DNA from 2 places in the Lysinibacillus parviboronicapiens genome. Region 2 is predicted to be linked to the other one. Evidence: riboswitches for the same ligand, from Rfam matches in the RefSeq annotation. Region 2 holds a riboswitch; the other holds the start of a gene.
What was found. Region 2 has a riboswitch for thiamine pyrophosphate ahead of thiM (hydroxyethylthiazole kinase). Riboswitches for the same ligand answer to the same signal wherever they lie in the genome.

Region 1 (4,219 bases), 1.1 Mb from region 2:
TTCCTCCTTGATAGTAGCAGGACGCTTTGTTAACACGAGTATACGATCTGCTAAAAAAAGAGCTTCTTCGATATTATGTGTGACAAACAAAATCGATTTTCGGTGTTGTTCCCAAATAGATAACAGCCATGCTTGCATTTCTAGTCTTGTAAACTCATCAAGCGCTGAGAACGGTTCATCTAAGCATAAAATAGGTTTATCACTAACGATTGCTCGAATAAATGATACACGCTGCTGCATGCCTCCAGATAGTGCATTGGGATAAGCATTTTCAAACTGTGCGAGTCCTACCTTTTCTAGCCATGCCCGTGCTTGTTCGATATGTGGTTGCTGCTGTAGTTCCTCTACAATCGTGACATTCTCTAAAATCGTTCGCCAAGGGAGTAAACAGGGCTGTTGAGGCATATAGCCGATGGTTCCTCTTTTTAGCTGTATATCTTCTTCGTCTAACAAAATTGCCCCCCCATCTAAGGCGGAAATACCTCCAATTAATTGAAAGAGGGTACTTTTTCCACTACCAGACGGGCCGATAATCGCAACAAATTCACCTTCCTTTACTTCAAAAGATAAGTTGTTAATGACTTGCAGTGAGCCAAATGATTTATGAATGCCTTGAATGTTCAGCATGTAGTCCCCTCCCTTTCACAACGAGCTTTTCGAGCACACGAATGCCACTAAATAACAATAAGCTTAATAAAACGATGGCAAAAATGGCCACGAATACACGGTCCGTACGAAAAGAAGATTGTGCAAGTGTCATATAGACACCGATGCCCTTTTTAGCACCAAGCCACTCTGCAATAACAGCGCCCATAACACTATACGTAGCCGCAATCTTTATGCCTGAGAAAATAGCTGGATAGGCATAGGGCCATTCAAGTTTCCAGAATGTTTGTGCCTTGGTTGCACCAATCATCTCAAAATAGTGTTTTAGCTCAGGTGAGGTTTGGCGAAATCCGTCCATAGCCGCAATCACAATTGGGAAAAAGCAAACCAGACAAATAATAATGAGTTTCGGCAACAAACCAAAGCCAAACCAGATAATTAATAGTGGCGCCAGTACAAGCACTGGTACATTTTGTGACACAATCAGGATGGGATAAAATAATTCCCGAATCATAGCCGAACGATGTAACAATACAGCAACACTTAACCCAAAGATTATCCCAATGGCAAGACCTAAGAGTGCCAACTGTACACTAGCAAAGACATGTGGTAAAAATGCTTTATAGGATTGAACTGCTTCTATTATAATGGCGCTCGGTGCAGGTAACAGCCACTGTGGAATTTGTGCAAATTGAACAATTAGTTCCCATATGAATAAGAGGAAGACGATAAAAATAATCGTCCTCCCTTGTTTTATTGCCTGAATCATGGACGATATTTCTCCGTCAACGTCCCCATCGTAATACCTGTTGGCTGATATAAAATTTTCACCTGTGTAATAACGTTTATTGCCCCAAGCTCAATCATCTTGCTATTCATTTCTTCTAGGATTTGAAGCAAAGTAGAGAGTTCACCTTCCATTGTCGTTTCCAATGGATGTACCTCATATTTTACTCCTGAAGCATCGATAACAGCGATCGCCGCGTCAACAAAAGGAATAACGTCCTCATATTTTTCAGTTTTCGGTATGATTTGTACACTGATTAATGAATTTGCCATTTACTTTGCCTCCTTAGTTGGTAAAAAATCGTTTGTAAATGCCTTTGCTGGGTTGAATTCACCTTCTAAAACATTATTACTTGTCATCCAATCAGCATAGTTTCTCCATACGGCTAATTTTTGTTCACCCCATTGTGCGGCATCATCTTGATACTTGTCTGCTAGCCATTCCTGACTTTTATGTACAAGCTCTTTATCTAAATCTGGTGCCGCTTCTAGTAGAATATCAGCTGCTTCTTTCGGTTGATTGATGGCATATTCATAGCCCTTTGCTGCGGCCGCAACAAATGCCTTTACCGTATCCGGGTTCTCCGCAATCATTTTTTCGTTTGTTGCAAGTACTGGTGTATAATAATCAAGCTGTTCACTATAGTCTGTTAAGTACAGCATGTTGAGCTTTTCACCACGCAGTTCCGCTTCTATCCCTGTCCAAGCATAGTATATCCAAGCAACATCAATGTCTTTCTGCATCATGGTAAAGAAATCTAAATCACCGGCATTGACCATATCTAATTTATTGACATCTGCATTCTCTGTTTGCATTAATGATTGCAATACCGCCTGTTCAAGAGGAGCCCCCCAACCGCCATACGTTTTTCCTTCAAAATCTTTTGGTGATGTAATACCATGCGCAGCAAGTGACGCAAAACCTGACGTATTATGTTGAATAACGGCTGCAATCGATACTAATGGTACATCCTGCACGCGTGCTTGTGTAATCGACTCTTGGTAGCTTACGCCAAACTCAGCCTTGCCAGATGCAACAAGCTGATCGGCTCCTGCATCGCCAGGTAATAGAATATCTACGTCTAAGCCCTGTTTTTCAAAGTAACCAAGCTTTTTAGCCACATAAAGTCCTGTGTGATTTGTATTAGGTGACCAGTCAAGTACGACTGATACTTTTTTTAATGAATTCGATTCTTGTTTGTCCTCTTGAGCGTTACAGCCGACTAATGTTAATAGTGCTGCAACAAGGATCAATAACCATTTCTTCATGCTGAATCCTCCCAGTAAGTAGTGTGAAAGTGTTCATGTTTGAATGCTGTCATCACCATTTGAAAAACGTACTCGTCCCTTTTATGTAAAAGGCGCTGACAATTTCGAAATGAAAGTAAGATGTGTATCTGCATTTTCAAGCGTGTTAATGCGACTCGTGCATGTTGCAGGATAACTCCAAGACATAAAAAAACGCCCAGGAGTCATCCCAGACGTTTGAAATCGGTATCAAAAAATAATAGTACTATATTTTTGAGTAGATGTTCCCTACGCTGGTACGAGCCAAATCAGGTTCAAAGGGTCAGCGTCTGAACGGACACAATCTCAGCTGGCAACTACCAGCCCCCCTACATTCTTAACATATGAACTTTTCGAGGACTATTATACCCATATCTCTAAGCAAATGACAAGGCTCTAATTACATAGAGATTTTATTGTTAATTAATAAATCAAAAAAAGCCCAGTTCTCGAAAAAGAACATGGGCTTGATTGTTTAGCTATTTTTCATTTTTTGCCTTTAAAACATGGGCAATTGCACCGTCAGTAGCTATATCAACTTTAAAGGAGCCATTCGAATGACGATCTGAGCGTGTTAGCCCTTTCACATCAATCACTTCTTGCACACCCTTTTCAGTTTCCACTACAATTTGCTCTTCATCCGTAGCTCGAGTAACAGAGACGATACGGTGAGGATTTGCTTTTAACTCGGTTAATACTTTTAGCCCTCGTTTTGCACGGCTGGCTATATCTACCTCAGCGACATTCATTTTCTTCACTGCCCCACGCTGTGTCACAATCACAACATATTCCGTGTCACTTGGCTTTAATATCGTTACACCTACTAAAGCTTCGCCCTCTTTCAGCGTTATGCCTTTCACCCCTCCTGTTTTCACCCCCGTTACAGGCAATTCTTCAATTGGGAAGCGAATCGCATAGGCCGTATCTGTGATTAATAATAATTCTGCCTCGTCTGTCACAAGATCCGCAAAAATCATTTCATCGCCGGATTTGACATTCATCGTTTTAATAGGCTTAGAATAACGAGTTACCGCATAATCACTTAGCGGTGAGCGCTTAATTTGTCCATCTTTGGTCGCCGTTAAAATATAGGTATTTGGCTGTTCAAATGTTTCGAAGCCATATACCGCAATAATGGATTCATCCTCATTGGTTGGCACTATACTTGAAATATGCTGGCCAAGGTCCTTCCATCGAATATCCGGTAATTCATGCACGGGTTGATAAATATAATTGCCTCGATTTGTGAAAAGTAACACATGGTGCTGCGTATTTAAATTTTCCTCATACAATAAATAATCGGAATCCTTCATGGCGAAATCTTGACCATTGGAGGCAGCATGAGAACGTGTAGATGTACGCTTAATATAGCCATCCTTCGTTACTGTTACAACTACTTCTTCACTTGGGACAAGTACATCTAATGTTATTTTAATTTCTTCAATTTCACGTTCGATTTTTGAACGACGTGGTTCAGTAAAGCGCTTTTTAATATCGAGTAACTCTTGTTTTATGACACGCACTAGTTTTGCTTCACTGT
Region 2 (4,219 bases):
AATACACTTGCAATAATTAAGGCTACCCACCTTTTAACATTCATGTCTTTCCGCCTCCTCAACACCTTATACGTGTCAACGTCTAAAATGTTTCACTTTTTTGCAATATTATGCAATAGTTTTATCTTATACATTTTGCCATAAAAAAGCTTTTTATACATAAAAAAAACCAAAGTTCATAAATTTGGCATGAACTTTGATTTTCGACATTATTTCCTAGGAAATTATTTTTGCGTATACTGATACTTTTCAAGCTGACGTAGTTCGACACGGCGAATTTTACCCGATGCGGTCTTTGGTAACTCCTCAACAAATTCAATCGCACGTGGATACTTGTAGGGCGCTGTTAATGCTTTTACATGATCTTGGAGTTCTTGAATAAGTGATGCAATGCCTATTCTTCTATCATGCAATACTACAAATGCCTTTACAATATTACCACGTACTTCATCAGGACTCGCAACTACTGCAACTTCTTTCACAGTTGGATGTTTCATTAATGCATCTTCAACCTCAAATGGTCCAATGGTGTAGCCTGAAGAAATAATGACATCATCACCACGTCCCTCAAACCAAAAATAACCATCTTTATCTTTATATGCACGGTCTCCAGTGATATACCAATCACCACGGAATTGTAAGCTTGTACGTTCTGGGTCTTTAAAATATTTTTTAAATAATGCTGGTGTTTCACGATGAACCGCTATATCACCAACGGCACCATCTGCAACAGGGTTACCAAAATCATCAATAATTTCTACCGTATTTCCCGGCGTTGGTTGACCCATTGAGCCAACACGTGGCTCCATACCTACCATTGTTCCAACAAGTAATGTATTTTCAGTTTGACCGTAGCCATCACGTACCTGAAGTTTAAAGTTTTGTAAGAATATTTTCGTAACCTCACTGTTCAGCGGTTCTCCTGCAGATACAGCTTGACGAATGCTACTCAAATTGTAGTGTTGTAAATTTTCAAGTGCTGCCATAAAACGATATTCAGTGGGCGTACAGCACAGAACATTAATATTAAATTTTTCAAGTAACGTTAAGTATGTAGCTGCATCAAATTTTCCTTTGTAAACAAAAGCTGTTGCTCCACTACCCAATGTTGCAAGGAATGGACTCCATATCCATTTTTGCCACCCTGGAGCTGCAGTAGCCCACACTATATCATTTTCTTCAACGCCTAACCAATTTGGTGCTGTTGTCCGCAAATGTGCGTAACCCCAACTGTGTGTATGAACAGCAGCCTTTGGATTGCCTGTTGTGCCACTTGTGTAGGCAAGAAATGCAAGATCCGTACATTTCGTTGGTGTGGCGCTTGTATAGGTAGTGGGTTTATTTTTCATTTGCTCTAGCAAAGGATGCCATGGTGCATGTGCCTGACCAATGACAAACTGCTGCACGTCCTCTAAATTTTCCACCTCATCAAATTGTTCAATATATGGCTCATAGGCAATAACCGCCTTTGCATCAGCATGTGTGATTCGATAGTCTATATCCTTTGCACGCAACATCTCAGAGCTTGGAATAATCGTTAAGCCAGCCTTTAATGCAGCAATATAAACAATGTACGCCTCAACTGATCTTGGCACCATAACTAAAATTACATCTCCTTTGACTAATCCTTGAGATGTGAATACATGTGCTGTCTGATTTGCCTTTTCAAGTAAAGTTGCATATGTAATATATTGTATATCTTCGTTTTCGTTATAAACTATTAAAGCATTTTTGGTTGGATTCTGTGCATACTTTTCAATTTCTTCTGCAATGTTATACCACTCTGGTGCGAGTAAATCTTGTCTATTCATGGCATATGCCCCCTTCGCTATGCCCATTATAAAACTCATTTTTCTTGATTTTCAATGGAAGAAGCCTTAATTTTGAAAAGTCATGACAACTATCATACTTCTTTATATGGCAACAGTCACTGCTTTTATGATAATTGGAAATCGCTATTGAACACGGAGAAAAAGTATGGTACATTTTGGTCAACTAAAATCATGATTGCAGGGGGACTCGTCTTGAGTTGAGAAGGTAAAACCTGACCCTTTGAACCTGTTAGTTAATACTGACGTAGGGAGCAATACATCTTGTTATTGATGAAAAGCTCTTTTTACGTGTACTCTTTGCACGAAAAGAGCTTTTTTTTGCATGCTTACGTCCACCCAAAAAGGAGGACTTACTATGATTTTACAAACAATACGTAAACAACAGCCACTTATTCACTGTATCACAAACTATGTCGTGGCCAATTTTCAAGCAAATGGCTTACTGGCAATTGGTGCTTCTCCTGTAATGGCCGATGAAATCGATGAAGTTACAGAAATGGTAAAAATCGCTTCCGCGCTATTATTAAATACGGGTACGATAAATGATCGTACAAAAGAATCTATGTTACGTGCGGGAGAAATGGCCAATACACTTGGCATCCCAATTATTTTAGATCCCGTTGGTGCAGGAGCGACTACTTTTCGCAAAAAAACAATACAGCATTTATTAACGCAAGTTAAATTTGCTGTTATTCGTTGCAATATTGGTGAGCTTGCTGCTATTGCCAATGTAAATTGGCAACAAAAAGGCGTCGACAGTGGCAGCGGGTCAATTTGTATTGAGGATGAGGCAAAGCAAGTTGCTCAACGCTATGATTGTATAGTTATTGTGACCGGTGAAAAAGATTTTATAACTGATGGTAAACAAATGCATTGGATTGATGGGGGACATCAGCAAATGACAGAAGTCACAGGGACAGGCTGCCTATTAAGTGCAATTTGCGCAGCCGCTTATGTTGCACAAAATGAGCCATATAAACAATTAGTAAATACTTTATTGGCCTATAAAAAAATAGCTGAACATGCTGCTTGCTCTACTCAATATATTGGTGATTTTCAAATTGCTATCTTAAATGAGTTACATCGTCTTTCAAAGGACGGTGAAAAATAGTGCATATCGTGACTACAATTGCAGGCTCAGATAGTGGCGGCGGTGCAGGCATTCAAGCAGATTTAAAAACATTTCAAGAATTAAAGGTATTTGGCACATCTGTGATTACAGCGTTAACTGCTCAAAATACATTAGGTGTGTATGATGTTTTATCCATTGATCCAAGCTTTATCGAAAAACAATTTTATGCACTATTAGAGGATTTTTCAATTAGTGCTATCAAAACAGGAATGCTTTTTTCTGCTGATGTTATTCAGACCATTGCAAATATAATGGCTGACTTGGATATACCACTTATCATTGATCCAGTAATGATTGCTAAAGGTGGCGAAAGCTTATTGCAACAACAAGCAATCGAGGCATTGCGATGTTATTTATTACCATTAGCAACTGTTATTACGCCAAATATCCCGGAAGCAGAAGTATTAACAGGCAAAAAGATTGATACCCCAGCTTCAATTAAGCAAGCTGCTCATACACTTTTGCAACTAGGCGCACGATGTGTTGTCATGAAAGGTGGTCATTTATCTGACAAAAAATTTGCGACTGATTATGTATTTTTTAAAGATGGTCGATCATTTTCCATGCAAACGGCACGTATTGCAACAAACAATACACACGGTACAGGCTGCACATTTTCTGCTGCATTAACAGCTTTTATTGGGTCTAACTTACCAATAGATCAGGCTATTTTGGAAGCGAAAAAATTTATTCAGCTTGCCATTACACATGATTTATCTATTGGCAATGGACACGGTCCGACCAATCATTTTGCCTACCATAAATACAAAGGTTTTTGCGAGGTGATTATTCATGAATAACCACGATTTAAAGCTCTATTTTATTATGGGTTCGGCAAACGTTCATAAACGACCTCCATTAGAAGTACTTGAAGAGGCGTTACAATCAGGCATTACCATGTTTCAATTTCGCGAAAAGGGGCCAGACGCATTAACTGGGCTAGCTTATGAAATTTTTGCTCAAAGTTGTCAAAAGCTATGTAAGCAGTATCATATTCCGTTTATCGTCAATGATGATATTGAGCTTGCTTTAAAACTTGGTGCGGATGGCATTCATATTGGGCAAGATGATTTTCCTGTTGCAGTTATCCGCGAGAAAATTGGAGATATGTTACTTGGTGTGTCTGTTCATACAAAAGATGAAGTGCACACTGCTTTACAGTACGCAGCTGATTATGTAGGTATCGGTCCTATTTTCGCAACCACTTCTAAAAGTAATGCCAAACCTCCAAGTGGTACTGAATTTCTACAACAAG

Region 1: it holds a riboswitch for thiamine pyrophosphate, as region 2 does, so the genes downstream of both, C9J31_RS11820 (ABC transporter substrate-binding protein) here and thiM (hydroxyethylthiazole kinase) in region 2, are expected to answer to the same signal.

The regions. Positions count from the first base shown of each region.
Region 1 covers NZ_CP073713.1:2,476,414-2,480,632, reverse strand. The annotation lists gene C9J31_RS11835 (ABC transporter ATP-binding protein) at 1-627, opposite strand, end outside; gene C9J31_RS11830 (ABC transporter permease) at 602-1,375, opposite strand; gene C9J31_RS11825 (thiamine-binding protein) at 1,372-1,665, opposite strand; gene C9J31_RS11820 (ABC transporter substrate-binding protein) at 1,666-2,661, opposite strand; TPP riboswitch at 2,909-3,020, opposite strand; gene parC (DNA topoisomerase IV subunit A) at 3,159-4,219, opposite strand, start outside.
Region 2 covers NZ_CP073713.1:3,619,027-3,623,245, forward strand. The annotation lists gene sppA (signal peptide peptidase SppA) at 1-44, opposite strand, end outside; gene mbcS (acyl-CoA synthetase MbcS) at 225-1,811, opposite strand; TPP riboswitch at 2,002-2,100, shown strand; gene thiM (hydroxyethylthiazole kinase) at 2,188-2,943, shown strand; gene thiD (bifunctional hydroxymethylpyrimidine kinase/phosphomethylpyrimidine kinase) at 2,943-3,764, shown strand; gene thiE (thiamine phosphate synthase) at 3,757-4,219, shown strand, end outside.